2 regions of the Shewanella mytili genome follow, and region 2 is predicted to be linked to the other one. Evidence: predicted binding sites of a transcription regulator. Region 2 holds the regulator's gene; the other holds the start of a gene.
What was found. Region 2 encodes MetJ, which represses methionine synthesis genes. Its sites were predicted from a motif close to TAGACGTCTAGACGTCTA; they were not measured.

Region 1: a site for MetJ is predicted at 11,727-11,744, ahead of metK (methionine adenosyltransferase). Genes of this name have one in related genera too.

What each region holds. Positions count from the first base shown of each region.
Region 1 covers NZ_JBKOUD010000015.1:34,838-51,174, reverse strand. The annotation lists gene ACIDEJ_RS13235 (ABC transporter ATP-binding protein) at 1-815, opposite strand, end outside; gene hpt (hypoxanthine phosphoribosyltransferase) at 895-1,425, opposite strand; gene ACIDEJ_RS13225 (flavin prenyltransferase UbiX) at 1,433-2,059, opposite strand; gene mpl (UDP-N-acetylmuramate:L-alanyl-gamma-D-glutamyl-meso-diaminopimelate ligase) at 2,056-3,441, opposite strand; gene ACIDEJ_RS13215 (Na+/H+ antiporter NhaC family protein) at 3,777-5,117, shown strand; partial or broken gene ACIDEJ_RS13210 (excalibur calcium-binding domain-containing protein) at 5,562-5,699, shown strand; gene fba (class II fructose-bisphosphate aldolase) at 5,817-6,884, opposite strand; gene ACIDEJ_RS13200 (phosphoglycerate kinase) at 6,994-8,169, opposite strand; gene epd (erythrose-4-phosphate dehydrogenase) at 8,248-9,261, opposite strand; gene tkt (transketolase) at 9,377-11,371, opposite strand; gene metK (methionine adenosyltransferase) at 11,806-12,957, shown strand; gene ACIDEJ_RS13180 (response regulator) at 13,237-13,935, opposite strand; gene ACIDEJ_RS13175 (ATP-binding protein) at 13,904-15,568, opposite strand; gene ACIDEJ_RS13170 (class I SAM-dependent methyltransferase) at 15,778-16,337, opposite strand, start outside.
Region 2 covers NZ_JBKOUD010000002.1:21,850-38,186, reverse strand. The annotation lists gene ACIDEJ_RS02920 (TlpA family protein disulfide reductase) at 1-205, shown strand, start outside; gene ACIDEJ_RS02915 (DEAD/DEAH box helicase) at 492-2,321, shown strand; gene ACIDEJ_RS02910 (methyl-accepting chemotaxis protein) at 2,682-4,574, shown strand; gene metF (methylenetetrahydrofolate reductase) at 4,648-5,544, opposite strand; gene ACIDEJ_RS02900 (multiheme c-type cytochrome) at 5,894-7,834, opposite strand; gene ACIDEJ_RS02895 (bifunctional aspartate kinase/homoserine dehydrogenase II) at 8,325-10,718, opposite strand; gene metB (cystathionine gamma-synthase) at 10,737-11,897, opposite strand; gene metJ (met regulon transcriptional regulator MetJ) at 12,115-12,429, shown strand; gene ACIDEJ_RS02880 (TSUP family transporter) at 12,505-13,242, shown strand; gene ACIDEJ_RS02875 (conjugal transfer protein TraF) at 13,268-14,476, opposite strand; gene nrfD (NrfD/PsrC family molybdoenzyme membrane anchor subunit) at 14,609-15,547, opposite strand; gene ACIDEJ_RS02865 (4Fe-4S dicluster domain-containing protein) at 15,544-16,116, opposite strand; gene phsA (thiosulfate reductase PhsA) at 16,130-16,337, opposite strand, start outside.

The DNA.
Region 1 (16,337 bases), on a different contig from region 2:
TTGAGGCTGTGGGATTTGGCCACATCCACCTCCAGGGTGTTGCTGTCCAGCAAGCGGGCCTGCAACCCTGCCAATTCGGGCAAGCGGGACTGGGGCTGCTTGAGATCCAGCACAAAGGTTTCCATATCCAGTTTGGCCAGCAACGCCTTCATGCTGGTGCACTCCACCAGAACGCCCTGATCGATGATGCCGATGTTGCGGCACAGCATCTCCGCCTCTTCCAGATAATGGGTGGTGAGAATGATGGTGACGCCGGCCTGATTGATCCGCTGCAAAAACTCCCACATGGAGCGGCGCAGTTCAATATCCACCCCGGCAGTGGGCTCATCCAGGATCAGCAGTTTGGGCTCATGCATCAATGCCCTGGCAATCATCAGCCGCCGTTTCATGCCGCCAGACAACTCCCGCGCCTTGGCATTGCGTTTTTGCCACAAGTCCAGCTGGGTCAGGTATTTTTCTGCCCGAAGATAGGCCTCGGCGCGCGGCACGCCATAGTAACCGGCCTGATTGACCACAATCTGCAATACGGTTTCAAACTGGTTGAAATTGAATTCCTGCGGCACCAGGCCGATACACAGCTTGGCCTGCTCTAGCGCCTTGTCCAAGTCATGCTCAAACACCTGTACCCGGCCACTGGTTTTATGCACCAATGAGCAGATAATCCCAATGGTGGTGGATTTACCGGCACCATTGGGGCCCAACAGGGCGAAAAAATCCCCCTGTTGCACCTGCAGGTTAATCCCTTTTACTGCCTCCACCCCGCCTTTATAGGTTTTTTTCAGGTTTTCCAGGGTCAGCGCTACGCCTTGTGTCATCAATCATGTCCTTTGTCGGGAAAAGCAAAACTCCCGCCATGGCGGGAGTTGGAGCTTAAGCCATAATCACCGCAGGGGATTACTCCTGAGGGATAACCCGGGCGATATAGGGCAAGTTGCGGTATTGCTCGGCATAATCGATGCCATAGCCCACCACGAATTCATCAGGAATGGTAAAGCCAACAAAATCCACCGGCACATCCACTTCCCGGCGGTCCGGTTTGTCCAGCAAGGTGCACAGGGCCAGGCTTTTTGGCTCCCGCAGGCTGAGCATTTCCCGCACCTTGTTAAGGGTGTTGCCCGAGTCGATGAGGTCTTCCACAATCAACACGTGGCGGTCGGCAATGTCCGACTGCACGTCTTTGAGGATTTTCACATCCCGGGAGCTGTTCATGGTGCTGCCGTAACTGGAAACGGACATGAAGTCGATTTCCACATGGCCCTTGATGCGACGGCACAAATCGGCCATAAAGACCACGGAGCCTTTCAGCAGCCCCACCATCAGCAACTTGTCGGTATCCTGGTAATGGGCGTTGATGCGTGTGGCGAGTTCATCCAGTTTGCGATCAATCTCTTCGGCAGAGATCATCATTTCGATGGTGTGTTTCATACTTGTCTCAATCTTCAGTACCACCGCCAACAGGCTGATCATAGCCCCAGCGGCCCGTGAGTGAATGTTCCACGCCCAGATGATCCAGAATCCGGGCGACGACGAAGTCTACCAGATCCTGAACCGTTTGGGGATGGTGATAAAAACCCGGCGCTGCCGGTAAAATAACCGCGCCGGCCTGGGTCAGGCTCAGCATGTGTTGCAGGTGAATGCTGCTAAAAGGGGTTTCCCTTGGCACCAAAATCAACTGCCCCCGCTCTTTGAGCACCACATCCGCCGCCCGCTCCAGCAGGTGATTGCTCATGCCGGTAGCCACCGCCGCCAGCGTGCCGGTGGAGCAAGGGCAAATCACCATCTGCCGGGGCGCCGCCGAGCCGGATGCGGGTGCAGAGAACCATTCATCCTTGCCCAATACCTGCAATTTGCCGGTCGTGGGCATCAAGGCGCGCAGTTGCTCTGTGGCTTTTTCCGGCGCGGCGCTCAGCTTTAACTGCATCTCCTGGGCCAGTACCACTCTGGCCGCGGAAGAGATCATCAAAAACACATGAAAATCTGCCGCCAGCAAACACTGCAACAATTTCATGCCGTAAGGGGCGCCGGAAGCGCCGGTCCAGGCCAGGCTAATGGTTTTCATCCGAGCTGCTCTCCGTTAAAGCGGTCATTGAGTGCGCTGAGCAGTTTGCCGTGAATGCCGCCAAAACCGCCGTTACTCATGATCACGATATGATCGCCCGGCTGAGCCTTTGCCACCGCTTGTGCCACCACCTCATCAATGCTGTACAACACGGTAACCGGAATGGGCGCATGGGCCATGGCCGCGGCGATGTCCCAGCCGATGTTGTCGGCCTGATACAAAATGGCGTTATCGGCCTTGGCCATGGAGGCGGCGAGCGTGGCCTTGTGCACGCCGCTTTTCATGGTGTTGGAGCGTGGCTCCAGGATCACGGTAATGCGCCCGTCCCCCACCTGGGCCCGCAGCCCCTGCAACGTGGTGGCAATGGCGGTGGGGTGATGGGCAAAATCATCCAGCACCTGCACGCCGTGAATATCGCCAATCAGCTCCAGTCGCCGTTTGGGCGGAATGAAATCCGCCAGCGCGCTGAGGGCGTCAGCCGGTTTCACCCCTACATGGCGGGCCGCAGCCACCGCCATCAGGGCATTTTCCATGTTGTGCTGCCCAAGCAACGACCATTGCAACGTGCCTTGGGATTCGCCTTTCAAAAACAGCGCCATATGGTGGCCGTCTTCGCTAAGGGGAGCCACGTACCAGTCACCCGCATCCGGGGTATGGCTGAAAGTTTCCTGCTCACTCCAGCAGCCTTGTTGCAGCACCTGCGCCACGGCAGCACTGTCTTTGGGCCAAATCACCCGGCCGTTACCGGGCACAATGCGCAGCAGGTGGTGAAACTGCTTCTGGATGGCGGCCAGATTGTCAAAAATGTCCGCATGATCATATTCCAGATTGTTAATCACCAGGGTACGTGGCTGGTAGTGGACGAATTTGGAACGCTTATCAAAAAAGGCGCTGTCGTATTCATCGGCCTCCACCACAAAAAAGGGTGAATCCCCCAAGCGGGCAGACACCCCGAAATTTCGCGGCACACCGCCGATTAAAAAGCCCGGCTGATAACCGCAGGATTCCAAGATCCACGCCAGCATGCTGGCGGTGGAAGTTTTGCCATGAGTGCCGGAAACCGCCAACACCCAACGCCCCGGCAATACGTGCTCATGCAGGAACTGGGGGCCGGAGGTATAACGCAAGCCCTGGGCCAGCACGGCTTCCACGCAGGGATTGCCACGACTCATGGCATTGCCAATCACCACCAGGTCCGGCGCCGGCGCCAGTTGTGCCGGGTCAAAGCCCTGGATAAGCTCAATCCCCTGCTGTTGCAGCTGGGTACTCATGGGCGGGTAAACGTTGCTATCCGCGCCAGTGACCTTATGCCCCATCGCCCTAGCCAAAATGGCCAGTCCGCCCATGAAAGTCCCGCAAATTCCCAAAATATGTATGTGCATAACGCCGTTCCTGCCATGACAACTGGCCACTATTCTACCCATTGGCAACGGGAATGTCAGTGCTGCAACAGGTCAGCGGCCAAAGATGAGCCCCTGGGAAAAATGGCCGCTAAAGGGAAAATTCCACCGCAGCCATTTTGGAAGTAAAAACATCTAGACGTCTAAATTGACAGGCAAAGTCAGATCCCCTATGCTGCAAGTCACCTGCTGCATCCGTGCAGCCATGGCGTGGCATACATGATGTGATACCCATGACACATGCATGATGTGATATGTAACAGTGTCGACTCACTGCCCGCAGTGACGCCAGACAGCTAAAAACCGAGAACAGAATTTTGACAACGAAAACCCCCACTGTACCTTCTTCACCGGCGCCATCAGCACTGGCGCTGTTACCGTTACTGTTATTTCTGGCGTTATTCATTGGTGCCGGACTGTATTTTCAGTCCCAAGATGTGGCCATGGCGTTTTACCAACTGCCAAGCCCGGTAGCCATACTGCCAGCCATCATTCTGGCGGTGCTGCTGTCCAAGCAGAAACTCGCCCAGACCCTTGACACCTTCATGGCCGGCATTGGTCACAGCAACATCATTGCCATGTGCCTTATCTATCTGCTGGCTGGCGCCTTTGCCGCAGTCGCCAAGGCCACCGGCGGCGTGGATGCCACCGTGGCACTGGGGCTGCAATTCATTCCGTCACAGCTGTTACTGCCGGGCTTTTTCGTGATTGCCGCCTTTATTGCCACCGCCATGGGCACCTCCATGGGCACCATTGCCGCCATGGCGCCCATCGCGCTGGGAATTGCGGAGGAGGCCAATATCGAACTGGCCTTGATGGCAGGGGCGGTGATGTCCGGCGCACTGTTTGGCGATAACCTGTCGATTATCTCCGACACCACCATTGCCGCCACCCGCACCCAAGGCTGCTACATGCGGGACAAATTCCGTGAAAACCTGATTTTTGCCATTCCTTCAGCGCTCATCACCCTGGTGCTGTTCGCCCTGGCTTCCAACGGTAGCGCCAGTGTGCCGCCGCAATCAGTGGATGTCGTCAAGGTATTGCCCTATATCAGCATTCTCATTCTGGCGGTGGCCGGGGTGAACGTGTTTGTGGTGCTTACCTTGGGAATACTGTTTGCCGGCTTGGTGGGCATCACCACCAGTGACTATGGCGCTGTGGCCTTTGCCAACGATATCTACCGGGGCTTTGGCAACATGCAGGAGATTTTTGTGCTGTCCATGCTGGTGGGCGGACTTGCCGCCATGATGCAGCAGCAAGGCGGGTTGGCCTTCATCAGCCAGAGCATTGAAAAACTGATCGGCAAATTTTCCAAAAGTCGCGACAACAACTCCAGTCGCGCCGCCGAGCTTGGCATGGCAGGCATGGTGGCCTTTACCAATACCTGCGTGGCCAACAATACCGTGTCCATCGTGATTAACGGCGACATTGCCCGGGAGCTGGCGCAAAACAACAATGTCAGCCCCAAACGGGCTGCCAGCGTGCTGGACATTTTTGCCTGCATCATCCAGGGGCTCATTCCCTACGGCGCCCAGGGGCTATTGATTGCCTCCCATTTCAAGATTTCCCCCATAGAGGCGGTATCGAATGTCTGGTACTGCATGATATTGCCGCTGGTATCCGTGGCGGTGATTATCCTGCGCCCCCGCAGCCAGTGAGATACGGGTTGGGAGACGTGGCACAGTCGTGACCAGGGGTAGCGACTGCGCCATGTCCCCAGTGACTCTCAACACCCAGCGAGACAAGAGCGCCTCGCTTTTTTCATGCATTAACCGTTGGCACCACCTGAAAGCCAATGCTAACTTATTGGCTTGTATAAATTATTTTTAGCATTTTTGTAAAACTACGAACAAAGCCAGTCGCGGTCGCTCCGCATAAAAAACGCATTGAGCTGAACCTCATTACGCCTCGCCCCGTGACGGTAGCGTTATCACTTCGCTTAAATAAGGATGTTTACGTTGAGAAAGTGGTTATTAATAGCGTTGGTGATTGCCGCAGGGTGGCAATACTACCAAAAACCCACCAATGAACCTGCGCCTGTTCATACAGAATCATTCACAGAAAACGCAATAGAATCTTCGCATTATATTCAATCTCCACGATTTTCATGTGATGGACGCCAATACTGCAGTCAAATGACCTCCCGGACAGAGGCTGAGTATTTCACCCACAATTGCCCCAATACCAAAATGGATGGCGATCATGATGGTGTGCCTTGTGAAAATGACTCCCGCTTTTAACGTATAAGCCATAACGAGGCATGCAACATCACGTGAAAACCCGCAGGGATATTCAGCAAAGAAACGAATAAGCCCCTGCATGTAAACAGGGGCTTATGTCGCGATAACCTTAAGGGATTAACCGTTGACTTTAGGGGCCAGCTCACCGCTCTGGTAGCGCTTGTACATGGCCTGCAGTGACAGCGGCTTGATTTTGGAAGCCATGCCGGCAGAGCCAAAGGCTTCGTAGCGTTCCATACAAAGTTCTGCCATGGCATCCATGGAGGCTTTGAGGAATTTGCGTGGGTCAAATTCCCGTGGGTTTTCCGCCAGGAATTTACGTACCGCACCGGTGGATGCCAAACGCAGGTCGGTATCAATGTTCACCTTGCGCACGCCGTGCTTGATGCCTTCAACGATTTCTTCCACAGGCACGCCGTAGGTTTCCGGAATGTCACCGCCGTACTGGTTGATGATCTGCAGCCATTTTTGCGGTACGGAAGAAGAGCCGTGCATGACCAGATGGGTGTTGGGAATGCGGGCGTGGATTTCCTTGATGCGGTCAATGCGCAGCACATCGCCAGTAGGCTTGCGACTGAATTTGTAAGCGCCGTGGCTGGTGCCGATGGCAATGGCCAGCGCGTCCACGTGGGTGGCGGCCACAAAGCGGGCGGCTTCGTCAGGGCTGGTGAGCATCTGATCGTGGCTCAGGGTGCCGGCGGCGCCAATACCGTCTTCTTCACCGGCAGTACCGGTTTCCAGGCTGCCAAGGCAACCGATTTCACCTTCAACAGACACACCGCAAGCATGGGCAAACGCCACGGTGGTGCGGGTCACATCCACGTTGTAATCGTAGGTGGAGGGGGTTTTGCCATCGGCCATCAGTGAGCCGTCCATCATCACGGAAGACATGCCCAGCTGAATGGAGCGCTGGCAAACATCAGGATGGGTGCCGTGGTCCTGATGGATACACACCGGAATGTCGGGATACTGCTCCAGCGCTGCCGCCATCAGGTATTTCAGGAACTGGGGACGGGCATATTTACGGGCGCCGGCGGACGCCTGCACGATCACAGGGCTGTCCGTGGCTTCAGCGGCCTGCATGATGGCACGCATCTGCTCCAGGTTGTTGACGTTAAAAGCCGGTACACCGTAGCCGTGTTCTGCCGCGTGATCCAGCAACTGGCGTAGGGAAATCAAAGCCATAATCTGTTCTCTCCTTTTGTGGGCAAATCTATTGCCCGGGTCCAATTGGGTATAAATTTTACTGCCACTGCCGGTAAACACCGGCAGCTTACATCATCTGGTACAGGTGTTAGTTGCCACGGGCCTTGAGCATGGCCACGGCCGGTAATTCCTTGCCTTCGAGGAACTCCAAAAAGGCGCCGCCGCCGGTGGAGATATAAGACACCTTGTCGGCAATCTGGTATTTATCCACCGCGGCCAGGGTATCACCGCCGCCGGCAATGGAAAACGCGGCCGACTCGGCAATGGCCTTGGCAATGCGCTGGGTGCCGGCGCCGAACTGGTCAAATTCAAACACGCCCACCGGGCCGTTCCATACAATGGTGCCGGCATTCATGATGATCTGCGCCAGGGTTTCAGCGCTGTCAGGGCCAATGTCAAAAATCATGTCATCATCGGCCACATCGGCCACGGCCTTGAGGGTTGCCGCCGCATCGGGACTGAATTCCTTGCCAACCACCACATCGGTGGGCACCGGAATGTCGCCGCCGCGGCTCTGGGCGTTGGCCACCAGGCGTTTGGCTTCATCAAGCAAGTCGGCTTCGTACAGGGATTTACCCACATTATGCCCGGCTGCGGCAATAAAGGTGTTGGCAATGCCGCCCCCCACCACCAGCTGATCCACAATGTTTGACAGGCTTTCCAGCACGGTCAGTTTGGTGGATACCTTGGAGCCGCCCACAATGGCCACCAGAGGCCGTTTGGGGTTGTCCATGGCCTTGGCCAGCGCGTCAAGCTCCGCTGCCAGCAGCGGGCCGGCGCAGGCCACCGGGGCAAACATGCCCACACCGTGGGTGGATGCCTGGGCGCGATGGGCGGTGCCAAAGGCATCCATCACGTAAACATCACACAGCGCGGCCATTTTCTTTGACAGCGCTTCATCGTTTTTCTTCTCACCCTTGTTGAAGCGGACGTTTTCAAACACCGCCACTTCACCGGCGGCAACCGCAACGCCATCAAGATAATCGGTGACCAAACGCACCGGGCAGTCCAGCGCCTTGGTCAGATAATCCACCACGGGCTGCAGGGAAAATTCCGGGTTGTACTCACCTTCTGTGGGCCGCCCCAGATGGGACATCACCATTACGGCGGCGCCTTTTTCCAGCGCCAGTTTGATGGTGGGCAAAGAGGCACGCAAACGTGCGTCACTGGTGACCACGCCATCAGCTACCGGCACGTTGAGATCTTCGCGGATAAGCACCCGCTTTCCCTGAAGGTCCAAATCTGACATTTTGATGATTGTCATGTTCATGCTTCCTGTTTTAACTAAAAATATTTGCGGTTGTTAACGGTAACGGCCTTTCCCTGCCCTTACCCCAGTAAATCATTCTGCCGCCGGGAACATGGCCAGTGCCGTATCCAGCATGCGGTTGGCAAAGCCCCATTCATTGTCGCACCACAGTAACAGCTTGATCAGATGCCCGTCGCTGACCCGGGTCTGGGTGCCATCCACAATGCTGGAGCGGGGATCATGGTTGAAGTCACACGATACCAAAGGCTCGTCGGTAAAGCCCAGAATCCCTTCCATGCGACCGCGGGTTGCTGCCTGCAAAATGCCGTTGACCGTGGCGATGTCCACCCGTTTGCTTACCGTGAGCGACACGTCAATGGCGGTCACGTTTACCGTGGGCACCCGCACCGAGATGGCTTCAAACTTGTCTTTCATCTGGGGCAGAATGCGCTCAATGCCGCGGGCCAGCTTGGTATCCACCGGAATAATCGACTGGCTGGCCGCCCGGGTACGGCGCAAGTCGTCATGGTAGGCGTCAATCACCTGCTGGTCGTTCATTGAGGCATGAATGGTGGTAATGGCGCCGCTGCGAATGCCCAGATGGCGGTCCAGCTCGGCAATCACCGGGATCACGCAATTGGTGGTGCAAGAGGCGTTGGAAACCACGGTATCCTCGCGCCGCAGCAGCTCGTCATTCACGCCGTAAACAATGGTGGCATCCACATCTGCCGAGGCGGGATGGCTAATCAGCACTTTGCCGGCCCCCGCCTGCAGGTGAGCGGCGCAGGCGGTGCGATCATGCAACGCGCCGGTGCATTCGAGCACCACATCCACCCCCAATGCCTGCCACGGCAGTTTGCTGGCATCCGTTTCATGCAGCAGCGTGATGCTGTCGTTACCCACTTGCATCTGTTCCTGCTCCAGACTCGCCCGCAAGGAAAAGCGGCCGTGGGTGGTGTCGTAATTGGTCAGATGTACCATGGCTTCCGGTTTGGCCAACTCATTGATTGCCACTATCTGTAACTGCTGGCGCTTGCCGGATTCATAGAGCGCCCGTAACACTGAGCGGCCGATACGGCCATAACCATTGATAGCAACTCTGATCATCAGTAATTCGTTTCCCTCTGTTTCAGGGCAATAAAACAACGGCCTATCATAAGACAGGCCGTTATAAATGGCGAGGAACACAAAAGCCCGTCAGGCTTTTGCGTTCAGTCACGGCTTATGCCAACAAGGATTTGGCAGTGGCCACCACGTTATCCACGGTAAAGCCAAACTCTTCAAACAGCTGGCCTGCAGGGGCTGATTCACCAAAGGTGGTCATGCCTACCACTTTACCATTGAGGCCAACGTACTTGTACCAGTAATCGGCAATGCCGGCTTCTACCGCAACCCGTTTGCTCACTGCCGCTGGCAGTACCGCTTCCTTGTAGGCGGCATCCTGTTTGTCGAACACATCCGTGGCCGGCATGGATACCACCCGCACCTTGTAACCGGCCTGGGCCAGCTCTGCCTGGGCTTTTACCGCCAGTTCCACTTCAGAGCCGGTGGCAATCAAAATCAGCTCCGGCGTGCCGTCGCAGTCCACCAGCACATAGCCGCCTTTGGCCACATTGGCCAATTGGGTGGCGGTGCGTGGCATCTGGGTCAGGTTCTGACGGGAGAAAATCAGCGAGGTAGGGCCATCCTGACGCTCAACGGCGTATTTCCAGGCAATGGCGGATTCTACCTGATCGCAAGGGCGCCAAGTGCTCATGTTGGGCATCAAGCGCAAGGTGGAGGTCTGTTCCACCGGCTGGTGGGTCGGGCCGTCTTCGCCAAGGCCAATGGAGTCATGGGTGTAGACGAAAATCACCCGCTGTTTCATCAGTGCGGCCATGCGCAGGGCGTTACGGGCGTATTCCATGAACATCAGGAAGGTGGCGCCGTAAGGCACAAAACCGCCATGCAGGGCCACACCGTTCATGATGGCCGACATGCCGAATTCCCGCACCCCGTAGTGCAGGTAGTTGCCGCAGGCATCATCCGGGGTGATGGACTTGGACGCGGAGTACATGGTCAGGTTGGAGGGTGCCAGGTCAGCGCTGCCGCCCAGGAATTCCGGCAACAGCTTGCCAAAGGCTTCCAGGGTGTTTTGCGAGGCCTTACGGGACGCGATATTGGCAGGATTGGCTTGCAGCTGTTCAATGTAAGCTTGGGCGCCTGCCGCGAAATCCGCTGGCAGTTCACCGCTCAGACGGCGTTTCAGCTCACTGGCAAGTTCAGGGTAAGCGGCGGCGTAGGCGGCAAAGCTGGCATCCCAGTCACGTTCAGCGGCACTGCCTGCTGCCTTGGCATCCCAGGCGGCATAAATGTCGGCCGGGATGTCAAATGGCGCATGAGTCCATCCCAAAAATTCGCGGGTAGCGGCGATTTCGGCATCACCCAGTGGTGAGCCGTGGCAATCATGGGAGCCGGACTTGTTAGGCGAGCCGTAACCGATGGTGGTTTTGCAGCAAATAAGAGATGGGCGGGCGTCGGCTTTGGCCTGCTCGATAGCGGCATTGATGGCATCGGCATCATGGCCGTCCACTGCCGGGATCACCTGCCAGCCGTATGCCTCAAAACGTTTGGCGGTATCATCGCTGAACCAGCCTTCCACATGCCCGTCAATGGAGATGCCATTGTCATCCCAGAAGGCGATCAGCTTGCCCAGCCCCAAGGTGCCTGCCAGTGAGCAGGCTTCGTGGGAGATGCCTTCCATCATGCAACCGTCACCCATGAACACATAGGTGTGATGATCCACGATGTCGTGCCCTTCGCGGTTGAACTGCGCTGCCAACACTTTTTCGGCAATGGCCATGCCGACCGCATTGGTAATGCCCTGCCCCAATGGGCCGGTGGTGGTTTCCACGCCTGGGGCATAGCCATATTCCGGGTGGCCCGGTGTGCGGGAGTGCAACTGCCGGAACTGTTTCAAATCGTCAATGCTCAGGTCATAGCCAGACAGGTGCAGCAGGGAGTAGAGCAGCATGGAACCATGGCCGTTAGACAGGATGAAACGGTCGCGGTTAGCCCATGTGGGGTCCTGAGGATTGTGCCGCAGATGTCCGCGCCACAGGACTTCTGCAATATCAGCCATGCCCATGGGGGCACCTGGATGACCGGATTTTGCTTTTTGCACAGCATCCATGCTTAACACACGAATAGCGTTAGCGAGTTCTTTACGGGAAGACATGCTTTCTCCTGCGTAGTGAGTCTGAAAATGGTCGGGCGGAATTGGCGCTTATTTTCCCGCAGAGGCCCCGCTGACGCAAATATATTTCCGGCTTTTCCATGGGGCCATTTAGGCTAACAACCACACTTTATGGTGCATTTTTGACCCACGGCCAAAGCAAAATCGAGCAAGACAGCGCTGTAGCCGGCCAAAAACGCTTAAGTAATCCGTCTGGGCACATCTCCCTCCTCGCAGCAAAGCCCCTATAAAACCCATTGATATTACAGATAAAAGTTTCATTACTTTTCAGCCACAAATGGGCGTACCGCACAAATATCCGCAAAAGGGGTTTTATAAAAACGAAATTAAATTAGAATAGCCGTCTAGATGTAGATGCTTCTATACGGATGTAGCGGCAGCTAAGGTTTTTATTTTAATCGTGAGATTTTGCAAACATGGCAAGACACCTGTTTACTTCTGAGTCTGTATCAGAAGGACATCCCGATAAAATCGCCGATCAGATTTCTGATGCGGTGCTCGACGCCATTTTAACCCAGGACCCCAAGGCTCGCGTCGCCTGTGAAACCTATGTCAAAACCGGCATGGTGCTTGTGGGTGGTGAAATTACCACGTCTGCCTGGGTGGATATTGAGGAACTGACCCGCAACACCGTGCGTGAAATCGGTTACACCAGTTCGGAAATGGGCTTTGACGCCAACTCCTGCGCCGTATTGAGTGCCATTGGCAAGCAGTCACCCGACATCAACCAGGGTGTTGACCGTCAAGATCCCAAAGAGCAGGGTGCCGGTGACCAGGGGCTGATGTTCGGTTACGCCAGCAACGAAACCGACGTGCTGATGCCAGCGCCCATCACTTACGCTCACCGTCTGGTAAAACGCCAGTCCCAGGTACGTAAAGAAGGCATCTTGCCCTGGTTGCGTCCTGACGCCAAATCCCAGGTCACCTTTGCCTACGACAATAACCAGATTGTGGGCATTGATGCGGTGGTACTGTCTACCCAGCACAGTGAAGACATCAGCCTTAAAGAGCTGCAAGAAGGCGTGATGGAAACCATCATCAAGCCGGTACTGCCACAGCAATGGCTAACCAAGGATACCAAGTTCTTCATCAATCCTACCGGCCGTTTCGTGATTGGTGGCCCAATGGGCGACTGTGGCCTCACCGGCCGTAAAATCATTGTGGACACCTACGGCGGCATGGCCCGTCATGGTGGTGGCGCCTTCTCTGGCAAAGACCCATCCAAGGTTGACCGCAGTGCCGCCTATGCCGCCCGCTATGTGGCCAAAAACCTGGTGGCAGCCGGTCTGGCTGACCGTTGCGAAATCCAGGTGTCTTACGCCATTGGTGTGGCAGAGCCCACTTCCATCAGCGTGGAAACCTTCGGTACCGGTCGCTTGCCGGCAGAGCAGCTGATTGCCCTGGTGCGTCGCCACTTTGATTTGCGCCCATACGGCCTGACCGAAATGCTGGATCTGGCGCGCCCCATCTACCAGGCAACTGCCGCCTATGGCCACTTTGGCCGTCAGGAATTCCCTTGGGAAAAAACCGACAAGGCAGAAGCGCTGCGTGATGACGCCGGATTGTAATCCATCATCTCGGGTTATCGGTGGATAACCCGCGCCTGATAACGCTTCACAAAATAAGAGCAAGTGCCCCTTGCTCTTATTTTTTTGCCTCAAGTTTGTACGCAGGTTTGGCCACTCGCGCATGCACAATACTGCACCATTTGTGCAAACACTGGCCATGGCCATTGCCATAATGCTCAAGGAATTGAAAACACGCTACATGAAGCTCATCTGCGAAACGTCCCTGTGCAGATGATAAGGGCGGTGATGCCAAAGGCTGTCACCAAAAGAAAGGGTAAGCTAGTTAAGCAGGTTGATGTCCGTTAACTGATAATGGCGCCGCGGCCGGCCGCCGGTTTTATAATTGAGCACCATTTTCACAATGCCTTCCGATTCCAGATATTCCAGATAACGGCGCACCGTAATACGGCTAATTTTCATGCGATCGCTCATATCCTCCACTGAAAAATCGGTAAGCTGTTCCGTTTTTAGGATTTTTTTCAGCGTTTTCAGTGTAGTGGCATCAATGCCCTTGGGGGTTTGCCGCACGTTGGTGGTGCTGCGCTTGCCCAGGATCTGATCAATCGCCCCTTGATCCACTTGTTCCCGGGTGGCCAGTTTGCGGCGGTAAAAGTTGTAATCATCCAGGGCCTGGTGCACCCGTGACATCCGTAACGGCTTGACCAGATAATCGCTGATCCCCTGTTGCACCGCCTGTTCCACCGTTTTGGCATCACGCTCGGCGGTGGTCATGATGAAGTAGCAATTTGCCCCGTCACGCCGTAATTTCTGAATAACTTCCATGCCGCTGCCATCCGGCAGGCTGATGTCCACAAATACCATCTGCGGCTTGAACAGCTCGTAATGCAACAGTGCATCGGCATAGGTTTCACTGATGGCGACAACCTCAAAGTCAGGGTGCTGGTTAATGGTTAATTCCAAAGCGTAACTGGCTCTGGGATCATCCTCAATAATCATGGTAGTGACTTTCTGCTTCATAGCGTTTGATTTCACCCTTCTCAATGTAAATAGAGAATAATGTGTTGTTATCTTCCGTACGTTCCCAGTCGATACTCCCACGGAACTGTTTGACCAACTCATTGACCAGATACAGCCCTACGCCGCTCTGCTCCTGTTCGGATTTACTGGTTACGCCAAAATCCAGAATGTGATCATCCAGCTCCGGTGCAATACCGGCTCCGCTATCCTGCACTTCTAGAATAACATGTTGGCTGCGATCACTGACATAAACATGTACCGCTGGCGGTTGATTCTGGCGGTTATTCCAGGCGGCCAGAATGGCATTGTCGATTAAATTGCCCAAAATGGTGGCCAGTTTCTCCGACACCAGCTTGCTGTAATCCTGCAGGATATTGTCGTCATCCAGCTCGTATTTGACCCCCATCTCGGCCGCCTTGTTGTATTTGGCAAGCAGCAGTGATGCCACCAGGCTATTTTGGATGGATCGCACCAGATTGCCGATAATGTGCTGATGGCCTTTACTCTCCCGGTCGATGAACTCCACCGCATCATCATAGTGCTTGAGCTGCAACATGCCGGATAACACATTGAGTTTATTTGAATATTCATGGGTTTTGCTGCGCAGTAGCTCGGCATAGTTCTTGTAATAAATCAGCTCTTTTCGCAGGTCGTTAAGCTCCATGTCCGCCAGGAAGAAAATCACGTAACCATGGGCTTCCTGAGCCGTTTGCAGCGGGTAGATGCACACCCGGTAATCCAGCTTGCCAAGCTTCAGGTTGCCGGAGTAAGCCTGGCCATGCCCGGCCCGGGCGATTTTATCCAGCGCCGAAGAAAAACGGGATAATGGCTGGCCGATAAATTCCTGCTTGTTCATGCCGCCCATGGACAACAACTTGGTGGCAATATCATTGATTGCCGTGATTGAAAAATCGTTATTGATGGAGATGATGGGGTCCCGAATGGCGTTGAAGATGCGGTCATGCTCCATCAGACGCTTGACCACCAGTTCCGGCTCCAGATCCTGCATGGTGTGCTTGAGTTTTGCCAGCACCACAAACACCAGTAACACGGCTACCGCAATCACCAGAAATACCAGTAACAGCAAACTGGCATGGCGCTCAATGAACAGCTGGCTGACCTCCTCTTTGAGAATGCCCACACAAACCGCACCAATCACTTTGCCGTTTTTGACGATCGGGGCAAAATTGCGAATGGCCATGCCCAGGGAGCCTGCGGCATAAGTGCTCTGTTTCTCCCCGGTTTTCAGCACGTGCTGGGCATCACTTCCCACAAATTTTTTGCCCACTTTATTGGGATGGATATGGCTCAGACGAATGGCGTCCTTATTGATGACCACAATAAAGGACACATCGGTTACGGCCCGCAGCTGTTCAATATAGGGGCGGATGGATACCCCGGTTTGGTGATTGGCCCGGTCCACCGCATCAATCACCACCGGGTCCAGCGCCAGAATGCCGGCAATTTCCAGCCCGCGCTGTCGCAGGTTTTCATCGTGGGTGGATTTGAGTAACTGGAACACCATGGCGCCCATGATGATGATGATCCAAATCATCGCCAGCAAGATGCTGGTAATAAAATGTTTTTTAAAATTCATTGGTTTATGGAAATGCAGTTGTGAAATTACAGCCATAAATCATCCTGTCATGTAGGGAATAGCCGTATACAAGCCCTAGGGTTAAGCATCATGCGGGGGACGGTTTATTGCTGGGAAACCGGGGATCCTGCCTGGATCCTACTTATTAATTGCAGAAAAAAACAGCAATGAAAGTGAAATGTGCAAGGCATCTCAAATCACCGGGGAGGTATTGGTGTTGAGACGGCCTTGCAACATCAACGAGATTACCACACGGTGGCTACCAGGCCCTTGAGGTAAAAGCCTTCAGGAAACGCCGCCGCAATGGGGTGATCGCCAGCTTGCCCCAGACGTGCCGTAAACTGGGCATCCCGTTTGGCATCAAGCGCCGCATCCGCCACGATTTTCTGGAACAGATCCGCAGGCATCAGTCCGGTGCAGGAGAAGGTCAGCAAGGTGCCACCGGGCACCAGCAGTTGCATGGCCAGCAAGTTGATGTCCTTATAACCGCGACAGGCGCCGGCAAGCTGGGCTTTGTTATCGGCAAATTTGGGCGGGTCCAGTACAATCACGTCAAACTTGCGCCCTTCGTCGCGGTATTGCCGCAGCAGTTTGAACACGTCCGCCTCGGTATATTCCACCTGGGTATCATCCAGCTGGTTAAGCGCCATGTTGTGGCGCGCCGCATCAAGGGCCAGGGATGACACATCCACGTTTTCAATCCGGGCCGCGCCGCCTTTGGCCGCATAAACCCCGAAAGTGCCGGTATAACAAAAGCAGTTAAGCACGGATTTGCCCTGCACGTAACGGGCAGCCACCGCCCGGT
Region 2 (16,337 bases):
GCATTTCAAGCGCATGTGGCGCGATCCCCAACAACAGCTGGGGCAAATTCTGCCCACTGACGTGGTGCCCGCCACCTTCTTGCTCGACGCCCAAGGACAACTCATGGGCTTCGTGCGCGGTTACGTGGACTGGGCCGATGACGCCGTGGCGCCCTATCTGCGCCAACTGGCGGCACATTCGCTCAAGGAGGCATCACATCCTTAAACCGATTCACTGGTCTGTTGGCCATTTGGGCGTAGTAAGGCACGCAATGATTTTTGCCAGCCATTTTTGTCGCCGCCTTCCCTTCCCTGTGCGCCAAGGGCGGGGAAGGGTTTCTTTTTTTATGACTTGGCCAAATATATGCATTATGTTTGCCATAACACTGGATATTTGTTGCGCATAGCGTTATAATTCGCCTCTTTTTAAACGGAAAGTCAACGCGGGGTTGATTTTCCTGCTGTAAAATCTTTTTTGCGTCTTCTACACGCACCCACAAGGCTACAATTCAATGTCATCCAGTGAACTGACTTTCCGTGAACTCGGGCTTTCCGAGGAGTTGCTGCGCGCCCTAAACGAGCTGGGCTACGAGCATCCAACCCCCATCCAAGCCGCAAGTATTGCCCCTCTGATGGAGGGAAAAGATATTCTGGGCCAGGCTCAGACCGGTACCGGTAAAACCGGCGCCTTTGCTCTACCGCTACTCAACGCCATTGACCAAAAATGCAATGCCCCGCAAATTCTGGTTCTGGCCCCCACACGGGAACTTGCAGTTCAGGTGGCAGAAGCATTTACCAGCTACGCCAAATATCTCAAAGGTTTCCACGTGCTGCCCATTTACGGCGGCCAAAGCATGCACCAGCAGCTGCAGGCGCTGCGCCGCGGCCCTCAAGTGGTGGTTGGTACCCCGGGACGGGTCATGGACCACATGCGTCGCGGCACCCTGAAACTGGATACCATCAAGGCACTGGTGCTCGATGAAGCCGATGAAATGCTCAAAATGGGCTTTATTGACGACATTGAATGGATTTTGGATCAAACCCCTGATGACCGGCAGCTGGCACTGTTTTCCGCCACCATGCCAGAACAGATCAAACGGGTGGCCAACAAGCATCTTGAAAGCCCCATCAACATCAGCATCGCCGCCAGCCACACCACGGTTGACTCCATCGAACAGCGCTTCATCCAGGTATCACAGCACAACAAGCTGGAAGCCCTGGTGCGGGTGCTGGAAGTGGAAAACACCGAAGGCATCATCATCTTCGTGCGTACCCGCAACTCTTGCATGGAACTGGCTGAAAAACTCGATGCCCGGGGTTATGCCTGTTCACCCTTGCATGGTGACATGAACCAGCAGGCCCGTGAACGCGCCATTGATCAGCTGAAAAACGGCAAGCTGGATATCCTGATTGCCACCGACGTTGCCGCCCGTGGTCTGGATGTGGAACGCATTGGCCATGTGATTAACTACGATATTCCTTACGATGCCGAAGCCTATGTGCACCGCATTGGCCGTACCGGCCGTGCCGGCCGCAGCGGCATGGCCATCCTGTTTGTGACCAATCGTGAAATGCGCATGCTGCGCATGATTGAAAAAGCCACCAACAGCCGCATTTCTCCCATGAAAGTGCCAAGCCCTGAAACCGTGGCTGAGCGCCGCCTGTCCCGTTTGGGCGATCAGGTAGCGGAAATCCTCCACAACGAGCAGCTGGACTTCATGAAAGGCGCTGTTGCCCAATTGTGCCAGCAACTGGAAGTGGATACCGACATTCTGGCCACTGCCCTGTTGTATCAGGTGCAGCAGGAACGTCCGCTGCAATTGCCGCCCATGCAGGAGCGGCAACGGGATGTTCAGGATCGGAAATTCCAGAATGGTGAAGAGCGGGGCCGGCGCCGTAGCAGCAACCGCGCCACCCCGACAGATTTGGGCAATGCCGAAAACCTGAAGGATAACCCGGACATCAAGATGTGCCGCTACACGCTGGAAGTGGGCCGTGATCACGGCGTGGGCGTAGGCAACATTGTGGGTGCCATTGCCAACGAAGCCAATATCGACAGCCGTTATATCGGTCAAATCCAGCTGTTTGATCAGCTCAGTACCGTTGACCTGCCTGCCGGCATGCCCAAAGACATTCTGATGCACCTGAAAAAAGTGCGCGTATGTGGCCGCCCCATCAACATCAAGGAAGTGGGCGCCCAGATGGACGGCAAAGACAGCAAGCCCCGTCGCAGCCGCAAAGCCCAGGATGACCAGGGCCATGAACGCAGTCCGCGTACCGACCGCAGCAAACCCCATGTGGAAGGTGAACGCCGTCCCAAACGCAGGGAACGCCGCGACTAAGCCTGCACACGCCAGTGCACGCTAATCCAAAGAGGAGCCTTAAAGGCTCCTTTTTGCTATCTCAAGCCATATTGGGCCGCCAATGATGGAAAATCACTCTTATGTGGGCTTCCCGCCTTTTTTACCCGCTAACGGCATTGTTAATTGACGCGAAATCTCCCCGGTGTTGACCCAAAATGTCATGCAAGCTCACACCGCCAGCCACCATAAAAGCGCGCATCATCACAGAGTGATGCAGGTTCTTGACCTACCTTGTTAAAAAGTCGTTATTTCACACATTTGTGCCATTTTTGTGTGACTATAATTGATTCTTGATCTGAATTGATTTTCCTGGGGGTTACTTTGTTTGCCAGATTAAAAGTGGGAACCCGAATTATTCTGGGGATTTGCCTGATGCTGGTGGTGGTCATGACGATCATCATGCCAATGATTTTGGCCCAGTTCACCACACAAATAACAAAATCGGAGCAACGCGAATTAGAAAAACTCTATCAGACTGCTGTCGCAGAGATACACAGCTCGGGAAAACTGGCAGAAGCCATGGCAACGGTCGTGGCCAATACGCCGGAAATGCAGGCCGAGATAGCCAATGGAGAGCGGCAACTGCTCAATGCCCGCAGCCAGTTGCTGTTCAAACCGCTGAAAAAAGATTTTGCCGTCACCCAGTTCCAGTTCCACCTGCCGCCGGCCACCTCGTTTTTGCGGGTGCACAAGCCTGAAAAATTTGGCGATGACCTGTCGTCATTTCGCGAAACCGTGGTGCAAACCAATAACACGCGCCAACCGATAATGGGGCTGGAAAAAGGGGTTGCCGGGCTTGGCATTCGCGGCGTGGTGCCCATCAGCTATCAGGGCAAGCACATAGGCTCGGTGGAGTTTGGCATGTCATTCGGGCAACCGTTTTTTGACGAATTCAAACAAAACTACCAAGCAGAAATCAGCCTGCTGATCCCAAGCGATAACCGCTTCAAGCGTTTTGGCGGCACCTTCGAGCTGCCACAATTTCAGGATGCAGCCTTGTTGAACCGGGTCATGCAGGGGGAAAACTCCCATTTCCGTGATGCGGTCAATGACAATAGCCACGCGGTATACCTGCACAAAATCGAGGATTTTTCAGGGAAACCCATCGGGGTGCTGGCCATTGCCATGGATCGCAGCCATGCCGAAAAAGCCCAGTGGTACATCAACCTTAAATTGCTGGGGATTGGCCTCATGGTTCTGGTGGTGGGCGCCGCCATTGCGGTATTTATCGCCCGCAGCATTACCGCCCCCATTGGGGAAGCCACCCGCGCCATGAATGACATTGCCGAAGGTGAAGGTGATCTGACCCAGCGCATTGAGGTTCACAGCAAGGATGAAATTGCCGAGCTGGTGCGTGCCTTTAACCGCTTTGTCAGTAAAATCCATGCCACCATGCAAAGTGTGTCCCAGGTAACCGAATCACTGGCCACCTCGGCAGAGGAGATGTCCGGCATCACCGGCGACAGCCGCCAAAGCGCCGACAAGCAGCAACGGGAAACCGAGCAGGTGGCCACCGCCATGAACGAAATGGCCGCCACCGTACAGGAAGTGGCCCATAACGCCACCGATGCGGCCAGTGCCGCCGAGCAGGCAGACAATGCCAGCGATGCCGGCAAACAGGTGGTTCAGCAGGTGGTACAGCAAATTGACGGGCTGGCACAGGAGATAAATCACGCTGCCAGCACCATCGACAAGCTGGCACAGGACAGCCAGGCCATTGACACCGTGCTGGAAGTCATCCGCAACATTGCCGAGCAAACCAACCTGCTGGCGTTGAATGCGGCCATTGAGGCCGCCCGTGCCGGAGAGCAAGGACGTGGCTTTGCGGTGGTGGCGGATGAAGTGCGCTCCCTTGCCAGCCGTACTCAGGCTTCCACTGCCGAAATCCAGCAAATCATTGAAAACCTGCAGCAAGGTGCCCGCTCCGCTGTCACCGTGATGCAGCGCAGCAGTGATACCACCGAGCAGTGCGTGCAGCAGGCCGGTAAAGCGGACGACTCCCTGGAGCAAATACGCGCGGCGGTATCCACCATTACCCAGATGAACATCCAGATTGCCAGCGCCGCCAACCAGCAAGTGGCCGTGTCGGCGGAAATCAATCGCAACGTGAGCAACATCAATGATGCCGTGGCTCACAGCAGTGACAGCGCCGCCCAGATTGCCGAAGCCAGTAATGAGCTGGCAAGCCTGTCGGGCCGCCTGCAGCAACTGCTGGGGCAGTTCCGCCTGTAAACTGCGGCACACTTGCCAACCCAATAAAAAACGCCTGCTATGTTGCAGGCGTTTTCATTGATGGCCAGCGCGGTTAACCCACCGCTTTGGGCCGCACCCCCAGAATATGGCAGATGGCATAGGTGAGCTCTGCCCGATTAAGGGTGTAAAAATGGAAATCCTTCACCCCTTCCCTGGACAACACTTTCACCATGTCAATGGCCACATTGGCGCCCACCAGCGAGCGGGTGGAGGCATCATCATCCAGGCCGTCAAACTGCTGCTGCAACCAGCGGGGCAGGTTCACATTGGTCATGCCGGCAAACCGCTTCAGCTGTTTATAGTTGGTGACCGGCAAAATCCCCGGCACGATTTCCACGTCAATACCCGCGGCCACGCAGCGATCGCGAAAGCGCAGGTAAGCTTCAATATCAAAAAAGAACTGGGTGATGGCGCGGCTGGCACCCGCATCAATTTTACGTTTCAGGTTCACCAAATCCGCCTGGGCATTGGCCGCTTCGGGATGCACCTCGGGATATGCCGCCACCGAGATGTCAAAATCCGCCACGCTGCGCAGCAAACGCACCAGATCCGCCGCAAAACGGGTGGGCTTCGGGCTGCCCTCGGGCAAATCCCCCCGCAGGGCCACGATATTGCGAATGCCGCTGTTCCAGTAGTTTTTAGCCAATTGCAGCAACTCTTCCTCACTGGCATCCACCAGCGTTAAATGGGGCGCCGCCACCAGATTGGTTTCTGACTGGATGCGTTCAATCACCCCATGGGTGCGGTCGCGCACCCCGGAATTGGCGCCATAAGTCACCGACACGAATTTGGGCTGCAATGGCTGTAAACGCTGAATGGAGTTCCACAACAGGGTTTCCATTTCTGCCGTGGCCGGCGGAAAAAATTCAAAGGAAACATTAATGTCGCCATTAAGCTCGGCGAGGCTCTGGTTCAGTGAGCTGGCATACTGGGCGTGGTGAAAAGCCATTGACATCTTCCTCAATTTATCTATCTGGACGTTTGGACGTCTATATGTCCACATACTAGAGAAACGATGATTGAAGTCAAGGCAAAAAATCACCCTTCGCCACGGAAATTGCCAAAAACCTGCTGGAAACGGATATTTTTGCCGGATATGGCAAAGATTCGCTAATCACGGGACGGCCCACAACGGATGCCTGTTGCTGGCGCCCAATAGCCAAGGAGAGGCAAAACGCCCTGAACCCAAAAAATCAGCCCGGGCCTGGCTGGTGCAAAGCGCCAGCAAGAACCCGGGCCAATATTGCGGGATGCATCGCACACATCACATCCCGCGCATTACAACACAACTACAGCGCTCAATAACGGTGCGCTTCAGCCATTTTCGCCGGGGTATGACACACGGCGCAGGCTTCTACAATCGGCGCTGGGTCAAACACATCAAACGAGCCAGACTCGCCTGCGTTTGTTCCACTGGCGCTGACTGGCACATCAAAGTCGCCGCCTTGGGTCGCCATATGGGCTTTTGCCGCCGCGCCGGTATGGCACGAGGCACAGTTGGCCGCGATGGGCGTAACACCGTATACCGAGGCTTCATCTTCACCGGTCAATACCACGGCTGGCGCCACGTTTTCCAGGTTGATGTCGCCGGTGTGGCAATCACTGCAGTGCACCGGGTTGTTGCGGTCGGTGGTCGGCATCTTATTCACCCCGAGCTCTTCACCATACGCGCCAAAGTGCACGCTGTGGATAAAGGGCCCCATGGCCTGAATGTGGTCGTTACCCGCTTTGGAGGGTGCCCAGTTGTAAGCACTGTGGCACTGCACGCAAGAGGCACCGCCCAAATCCACACCGCCGCGCTGGCCGCCATGTCCCTGCAGGCCTTCTGTATGGCAGTTAAGGCACTTCATTTCGTCAAAGCTCAGGCGACGTACATCAACCACGTTGGAGACAACCACAGGCGCACTGGTAGCGGCACCGGTGGTGGCATTGGTGTAACTGACACGACCGTCAATACCCCCCAGCAACACTTCGCCATCGCTGTAAGGCAGGGCATGCTGCACCACGTAAGTGTATGAACCATCGGCATTGGCAGCCCCGCTCATGGAGCGCGCCACATGGCCTTCATCCCTTCCGGGCAACATGGCTTCGCCATTTTTCATCACGGTTGCCCAGCCACGCGGGCTAGCATCACTGATGGATGCCACATCCACGGGCTGTCCGTCCGCGTCGGTGGCTTTCACGGTCACCAGGATCTCGGTTTTATCGGCAGAACGTGCCACCGACAGCACCTCAAACTTGTAACGGTTAAGCGCTTCATCACGGGCAGCACCGGAATCATGTTGGTGAACAGCCGCTTCATGACAGTTTTTACAGGAGGTTTCACCAAAGCCCGTGTGGCTCACAATGGCACCATCACGATTGGCATCAAACAGATCCGTATGGCAAGTGACACAGCCGTTTATGGACGCGGTAAACTGGGTGTTTTCCACGTGACACGTGGTGCAGCGCCCCAGATCCATCGAATAGTTGTCTTTGATGTTGGCATGGCCTTTGGCAATTTTGCCACCGGCACCGTCTGACATCATGCCATGGCCAATCATCGCCATGGTATTCAGCGCCCAGCCGCCGTCTTTTTTCTCGGTTTGTGTATGGCAAGTCAAACAGGCATCCACAATCACCACATCCTGGTCATTATCCAGGGCATAATGATGCTGGTGCCAACCCCAAGTGGCATTACCGGTAGAGTTGGTAAATTCCCCATGACATGCAATACACTTGTCGCCTTCGGTAGAACTCACCGCGGCATATTGATCTGTTTTGGTAAACATTACCCGAGGCGTTCTTGGCATGCCGTTAGGGCCGTTACCCGGGCGAATATAACCAATGCCCACGGTTTGGGCCGTGGTATTTTCTTCCGGCATAACCAGCTCGTAAATACCATTACCAGTATGGGTCAAGGTACCAACCGAATTGTCATCACCTTCGATATAAGTTAAATCAACCGTATGTTGCAGCTGACCATTTTCACCTTTTGTTGTGGAATAAAGTTGTACTTTATCCAGATTTTCAACCGGAATGCCATCCTGGTTTTCAAGTGAGAAGGTCACATTAATTGTGCCCTCGCCATAATGCCAGTCAATCACCTTGGCAACCGGCTTGGTCACAATCACTTCGGGTACATAATCCTCTCCGGGAGCACCTGGTGCACCTGGTGCTCCCGGTGCCCCGGGAGCACCATCTTTGCCGTCACTGCCACAGGCAGATATGCCCAAGGTGGCGGCAATAACAATTGCCATTTGATATTTGTTTATTTTTCTCATTATTTTCCCCTATAGCGGTTTTTAACGATACTGCTCACAAGTATCTTATTTAAAATATTAGAAATTGATTTGTTACTCTGTATATAAGATCACAACAAACAAAATATAATAAATATTGTTTTCCACCTATCAGGCAAATATTAATTAAGCATTTAACCAACATTAATTTAAAATTTATTCGGTATTAAATTTAAATTAAAACCATGGTTATTATTAACACCTTAATTATTGCTTAAACAATAATTTATTTATGCTTAATTATTTATTAACGCCTGAAAATGCTAATAATGGAATAATAAAACAGAAAGATTATTTATGACTGATTTCAGCTTGCCTGTTATTTAATTTTCATATTATGTGATCATTTCCCATTATTCCGGTATGACCCGCCACATAAAGAAAAAGGCTCCTGCAATAACAGGAGCCTTGGCAATAAAACATTTTCACGCGAACCCTGAGTTGTGGCTTAGTCCTCCAGAAGATCGCGACAGATTTGCACCAAATCCGACTGCACGGCAGCAGCGGTCACTTCACGTCCGGCGCCGGGGCCGCGGATAATCAGCGGATTGCCCTGATAAAAGGCACTGCGGATGACAAACACATTGTCACCGGGCGTCAGGTTGGCAAACGGATGGCTGCGCTCGGTCCATTGCAGCGCCACTTCAGCCCTTGCACCTTGGGCATGACGCTCCAGGGTGGCCACATAACGCAATACCTTGTCCTGTTCACTTGCCGCCTGATATTGCTGGGAAAAATACTCATCAAGCTCAGGCAAACGCGCCAGAAATTCGCTTAATGGCACTTTGGCCAGATGGGACGGCACCAAAGAGCTGAGCTTGATATCTTCAAGCTCCAGCGCCAACCCTATCTCCCGCGCCAGGATCAACAACTTGCGCTGCATGTCCCGCCCGGAGAGATCATCCCGGGGATCCGGCTCGGTAATCCCCAGGGCTTTTGCTTCCAGTACCAGTTCCGAAAAAGGCCGGATGCCATCATAGTTTTCAAACAGCCAGCACAAGGTGCCTGAAAAAATGCCGCCAATGGCCTCGACCTCATCGCCACTGTTATGCAGATCATTCAGGGCATGCTGCACCGGCAGCCCTGCCCCACAACTGGCGTTGTAACGCCAGAATAAACGCCGGTTTCCCAGCATTTGCTTCAATTGCCGATAAAAAGCCAGCGGCCCGGAACCCGCCAGTTTGTTGGCACTGACCATATGAATGCCCCGGGCAAAAAATTCCGGGTACTGTAATGTGAGCTGGGCACTGGCGCTGATGTCCAGCGCCACCAGTTCGTCGCAATCTAGGGTGTCGGTCTGCTCAAACAGATGCTCGTATTGCCAAGGGGTGGCTTCGGCCTCAAACCGGGCCTGCCATGCCGATGGGGCAATGCCCTCATTACAAAACAAGGCCTTGCTGGAGCTGGCCAAGCCTACCAGTGCAACTTCCGCCTCCAGTTGCCGGTTCAGTTGCCGGGAAGACTTGCCGAACAAATCAATCCAGGCTTCGCCGATATTGCCCACGCCCAGCAGTATCACCCCAATGCGTTTACGGGGGCCGGCGCAGCGCCGATGCACTTTTTGTGTCAGCAACGATACCTGTTGCTGAGGCACCAGGGTGACCAGACTTAACGGGTCCTGATACAGCGGCCGGGCTTCACGGCTAAGCAAGCGGGCAAAACTGCGACGATACTGCGTGGCAGCGGCGCTCACCAGTGCCACCAATCCAAGCCCGGTGTGCAGCGCCACGTCACTGATGCCCAGCGCCGCGGTTTTGCGCTGTAATAACGCCAGTACCTGCTGCTGAACCTCCGGGGTATAGGCCAGTTCATACTGCTGCTTGGCCAATGTCCAATGCGCCAAGGGATGAAGGCCGGCACTGTCCAGCGCTTCCAGCAGCGCCTCCCAGGCGGATTGCAACTGCAAGGTGACGGTGACCACATCTTCAAGGCTGGTGACCACAGGCGCACTGGCGATGTCGCTTTTGGGCGCCACCAGGGTAAAGTCGGTTTGCGGCGCATAGCTTGAGCGCACCGCCAAGCTCACCTGAGTGTTATAAAGTGGCTGCAGGGTACGGGCATGCAATACCGGCGAACCCAGCCGCGCCAGCCGGTCAGCTTCGGTTAACGACATGCTCTGCAATAAGCGGGCATCCTGGATTTTATTGGGATCGGCATTGAACACCCCTTCCACATCGGTCCAGATGGTCACCCGTTCAATGCCCGCCAGACTGGCAATCAGGGTGGCACTGAAGTCGGAACCGTTACGCCCCAGCAGAAGCATGTCGCCATGGGGGTTGGCACAGATGAAACCGGTGATCACCAGCCGTTCATCGGGATGCTTTTGTAACAACTGCTGGATTTTTTCCCGGGATTCCTGCAGGCGGATCTTGGGCACGGCAGCTTCATCGGCCACCAGCAAACCGCGGGCATCGATGTTGGATGCGGCCACGCCGGATTCACGTAGCAGTGCCGCCATCAGCCTGGCAGACCAGCGTTCGCCAAACCCGACCACCTGATTGCATTGGTATTCACTGCGGTTTTCCAGCGCCAGCAGGCTCATGAGCGATGCCCGGTCGGTGGCCAGGCGCTCCCGCAACTGCCGCGCCTGACCGTTACTCAGCAGCTGTTCTATCAGGTCCTGCTGGTAACTCATCAGTACCTGCAGCTCTTCTTGCCACAGTTTGCCCTGCTCGCGCAGTGCCAGCAGTTTGTACAGGAAGTTGGTGGTTTTGCCTGCGGCAGACACCACAATCAGATCATCGGGCCGCCCGTGGGTCAGCAGAATGTGCGCCACACGCCGGTAACAGTCCGGATCCGCCAGGCTGCTGCCCCCAAATTTATGTAAGTGACTACGCGCCATTAATCAATGCTCTCCAATTTAACCAGCTGCCACGGCTGCCAAGGCAGCGGTAATGTCATCCACCAGGTCTTGCGGGTCTTCAATGCCCACTGACAGGCGGATGAGTGTGTCTTTTATGCCTGCGTTTGCCCGGGCTTTTGCATCCATGGCCCGATGGGTCATGCTGGCGGGCACCGCCACCAGGCTTTCTACCCCGCCCAGGCTTTCCGCCAGGGAAAAATAGCGTAATGCCCCGAGAAAAGCGCCGACTTGTGTTGCGCCGCCTTTGAGCTCAAAGCTTACCATGGCGCCAAAGCCTCGCTGTTGCTTCAGCGCAATCTGGTGATCCGGGTGCTGTGCCAGCCCCGGATAATACACTTTTTCCACCTGTTCGCTGCCCTGCAGCAAATCCACTATTTTGGCGGCATTACGCTGGTGCTGTTCAATGCGTAGTGCCAGTGTGCGCAATCCACGCAGTGCCAGATAGCTGTCAAAGGCGCCAGCGGTGAGCCCCAGCGTGTTCGACCACCAGTGCAGTTGCTCGGCAATTTGCGGGTCTTTGGCTATCACCGCGCCGCCCACCACATCGCTGTGGCCGTTAATGTATTTGGTGGTGGAGTGCACCACAATATCGGCCCCCAGTAACAGCGGCTGTTGTAATGCCGGCGACAAGAAGGTGTTATCCACCGCCAGCAAAGTGCCCTGAGCCTGACACTCATTGGCCAATCGGGCAATATCCACCAGCCGCAGCAGCGGATTGGAGGGGGTTTCCACCCAAACCAGCTTGGGTTTGGCCGCCAGGGCCTGTTGCAGGGCCTGGCTGTCGGTTTGATCCACCACCGCCAGCTGGAATTGCCCTTTTTGCGCCAGATGGGTGAACAGGCGATAACTGCCGCCATAACAGTCATGAGGGATGACCAGCAAGTCCTCCGCCCCCAGCAAGCTGCTGACCAAGGTGACCGCCGCCATGCCGCTGGCGGTAATCACCGCCGGGCATCCCTGCTCCAGCTCACCAATGGCATTGGCCAAAATGCTGCGAGTAGGATTGCCGGAGCGGCTGTAATCAAACTCCCGCGGCGTTTGGTAGTCTGCAAAGCTGTAATTCGTCGACAGGTAAATAGGCGGAAGCACCGCACCATATTGGCTATCGGACTCGATTCCTTGACGCACAACCGTGGTGGCCATTTTCCGCGCAGTCATGTTCGGCTCCTTACATTATTAACAGGGGCGACAGATTAAAGATGTCTAGATGGCTAAATTCTATCAAGTCGCTCTTCAACGTCAATAGGCATAAAGACGTTTAGACGTCCAAATGTATAGAATTCCATTTTTGTGATACAGTAGCATGGACTCCCATTTGACTGTGGGATGTAAGAGTTTAAAATCGGCAGCGAATTAGCGACATAGCAGGTGCAACATGACTGAATGGAACGGCGAGTACATCAGCCCTTACGCTGAGCACGGGAAGAAAAACGAACAAGTAAAAAAAATTACTGTGTCTATTCCGTTGAAAGTATTGAAAGTGCTAACCGACGAACGCACTCGGCGCCAGGTCAATAACCTGCGTCATGCCACCAATAGCGAACTGCTGTGTGAAGCATTCTTGCATGCTTACACCGGCCAGCCATTGCCCAACGATGAAGATCTCTCCAAGGATCGCCCTGACAGCATTCCGGCAGATGCCAAAAAAATCATGGAAGAGATGGGCATCGAATGGGAAGAAATGGAGTAAATGGCTGACCTTTCGGCCATGAGGCGCAACATATCATCAGCTTGCCGGGCATGTCCCGGCATTCTGCTTTTTTAAATGTGGACATTAATCGACCCCATCACCCTGCTACTGGCCTCGCTGGTGATTGTCGCGGGCGCCATTACCCAAAGTTTGCTGGGGTTTGGCTTGGCAGTGGTTGCCGCACCGCTGTTGTACATCATTGACCCGGAATTAATCCCGGGTTCGTTGATTATCCTGAGCTTTTCCATTGCCCTGCTCACCTTGCTGCGCGAGCGGGGACAGTTGGAGCTGGCAGGATTGCAGTATGCCGTGGCCGGACGCATTCCCGGCAGTTTGCTGGGGGCCGCCTTGCTGCTGGCGCCCCAAGCCATTCTCGGGCTGGTGATTGCCGCCATTGTGGCCACGGCCGTGGCCTTGAGCCTGAAAAAACTCACGCTGCCAGTCAACCGTTGCAATTTGTTTGTGGCGGGGATGTTTTCCGGCATTTTCGGCACGGTTGCCGGCATTGGCGGGCCACCCATGGCCCTGCTGCTCACCGGGCGGGAAGCCGGGAAGTTTCGTGCAGCCCTCTCGGCCTTTTTTGTGGTCAGTACCTGTATCAGCCTCTTGGTGCTGCTGCTCTCCGGCATGCTGTCGTTCAGGGATCTGCTGCTGGCGCTGCTGTTATTGCCGGCGCTGCTGCTGGGATTCGTGATCTCGGGGGCGCTGTTGCATCGGGTGGACAAACGGCGCAGTAAAATGCTGACCTTGATGTTATGCAGTGCCAGCGCACTGCTGCTGGCACTTAAATCACTCTGGGGGCTTTTGGCCTAGCCCCCGTTGTCACGCATCACCGCAATTAAAAGTGGAAAGAGGTTTGCAGGGCGCCGCCTACGGCATTATCGCTGCCCATCATGCCGGTGAGATCCAGCCGGAAGAAGTTACCCACCACAATGCCGGTACCCACGGAATAGATGTCAGTGGTCACGTCATTCACATCATGGCGATAGCCTAAGCGCAATGCCAGCCAGTCGGTGGCCTGCAATTCGCCGCCCATGCGCCAGTATTTGGGGCCGTCCAGTTCCACGAATTTGTTGTTTTCGGTGAGATCAACATCCGTGGTCAGCGTCAGTCCCTGCCATTGATAGGCGAGCCCGGCAGTGACCATGGGCTTGACCTGATAGGTCAGCTGCTGGCACGGGCAATCTGCCAGCACCACGGATGCCAGCTCCTGCTTGACCAGGTTGCGACCACTAAGCCCCAGCGTCAGGCCTTCGGTGGGCTGCAACGCCACCCCCACATCCAGGTTGACGCCGGTATCGTTGTTACGATAGTCATCGCTGTTGAAATCATTCACGTCAAAGTTGTTGGCAGACACCGCATAGTTGAAGGTATCAAGGCGTTGCAGTTTCGGCGTCACCCCGATGGTCAGCGGCATGTCACCCACACTCATGCGGGTACTCAGCGCCACCCCGAAATCCGATACGGCACCGGCAAATACCCGGCCGGTGGATGACAGGTCATCCAGTGATGGCGGATTCAAGGGATCCAGATTATTCAGCAGCTGTAAATCCGCCGCACTGACATCCGCCAGCACAAAGGCGTCCAGATAGGTTTTGGCAATCACCGCCGCTGAAATCCGGCTGTTTGAGGGTAACACAACCGCCACGCCCAACCCCACACTGGCATAGGCACTGTCGCCTTGCAGGGCTTGCAGGTTATTCAGTAACAAGTCGCGGTAGCGGATGATGTTGTCCGGATTCTGCTGGGCAATGGCCCCATCCAGCATGTCGTAGTTATCCTGCAGGGTGTCAAACTCGTCCACCATGTCGTTTTTATCGGCCCCATCAGCACCTAGGGCAGGCAATAACAGGCTTACGTCATCCTGCTGGCGATCTGCCAATGCCAGCAATGCCGGATTCACGAAACCTGCAGCCAGGCGATCACCGGCAGCAACGCCTGCCCCGCCCATGGCATCAGTTCTCGCTTCAAATACATCCTGCCCGGCCCACAGGGAACCGCTGCAAAAAGTGGTGGCGGTGAGCAACGCCAGCGTGGTTAGTTTCATCTCCATCTCCTTGAAAAACGCCTCGGATCAATAGGGTTCAGTTAAAGATAGCTTAACTCTTGATATCTTCAGCAAACCCCATAAAAAAAGCCTCCGCATTCGCGAAGGCTTGTGGCGCTAGCATAACAATGATTAGCCGAGATAACTTTGACCGGCGTACAGAATAAAGTGACGCAGAGCCAGTACCCCGGTGAGGCTGCACAGGGCACCGAGCAACATCACCCCTTTGCCATGACGCTGTTGTGCCGGCAGCAACTGGGATAACAGCGGAATGCCGAAACCGACAGCCACCACCAGTGTCCAGAATACCGCAGCCCAAGTGCCATCAGTAAGTGATGCCAGTGCTGCAGCGGCAGCGCCGCCTTTGAAGTACAGGGCACAGAACAGCATGAACAGGAACAGGATTTCAATGGCCACTACCGGCAATTCAATACTGTGCATCCGTCCAAGCTCTTTGTCGTGTGACGGGGTGTTGAACAGCAACAGGGCCACGACAGCGTTGGCGGCTGCACCCGCTGAAATGCCGGATACCAGGAACAAGGCTGGCAAAATGGCAGTGTTCAGCATGGGGTAGATGTTCATGGCTGAAATCAGGAAGCCGGTATAAGCACCCACGGCAACAGCCAATACAAACAACAGCTTTTCAATCAGCTTTCTGGCGCCAGCCAGGGCATCGGCAATCCCCTTGAGGAAGCCCAGGCCAAAGGCCGGCAGTTGCTCACGGAATACCACCAGTGCATACAGGAAGGTGAGCGGAATGAAGAACAACAGCGCCACCACCCCGATGGACATCACGGAGGTCAGGTTATAGTTGATGAGAATCAACCAGAAATGGAACGGCCGGGTCAGGTCAAACACCAGACACAACATCCCCAGGCAGATGGCCACCGGTGCGATGAGCGCAGCAGCCTTGAGGATGGGACTTTCCTCACGGTCGCCTTTCGCCCAACGCATGGCGATGGCAATCAATAAACTGCCTGCAGCCAGCCCGGCCAGAAACAGGTATACGGCAATCACCCAATGCCAGGTCACAGGGTTGTACTGTGACATATCACCCCAGATATTGTTCATGCTTCAATCCCTCCTTTGCGGGCAGGAATACGGAAAACCCTTGGTTTGGTGCCAAGATGGACTTTTTCGCGGTAAGTTGCGGTGCTGTTCAACAGCTTGGCCACTTCACTGCCTGGGGCGTTGACATCGCCAAACACCAGCGCATTGGTAGGACAAACCGTTACACAAGCCGGCTGTTCGCCACGTGCCAGGCGGGTATCCGCGCAGAAATTGCATTTTTCCGCCACATGGTTTTCCGGATTGATGAAACGCACTTTGTAAGGACAGGCGGCAATACAGTACTGACAACCGACGCATTTATCCTTCTTGATGGACACAATGCCGTCTTCAGTAACGTAAGCGGCACCGGTAGGACACACTTTCACGCAAGGCGCGTCTTCACACTGCTGGCAAGACACACGGTTGTATTTGAAGTGCAGTAATGGCATTTCGCCATAAGGCCCTTCTACCCGCACCTGCAGACGACTGACGCCTTCAGGGACTTTGTTTTCGCTGCGGCAAGCTATATTGCACGCCTGACAGCCGATGCACTTGTTTTCATCGTACACCATGACGTATTTTTTGCTCATTGTTAGCCTCCCGTTATGCCTTTTCCAGTTTCACACCAGTGGTGTGTACACACATACCGCATACCGGTGCGGTGGCATGGGGCAACAAGTTGCCACAATGAACACCCTTACCGCTGGCGCGGGTCAGTTCTTTGTTTTTGGAACCAAAACCCATGTAGGCAAAGACTGTATCCGGACGAATACCTTTGGTTACCAGTGCATGGCCGGTTTCGCTACCCACG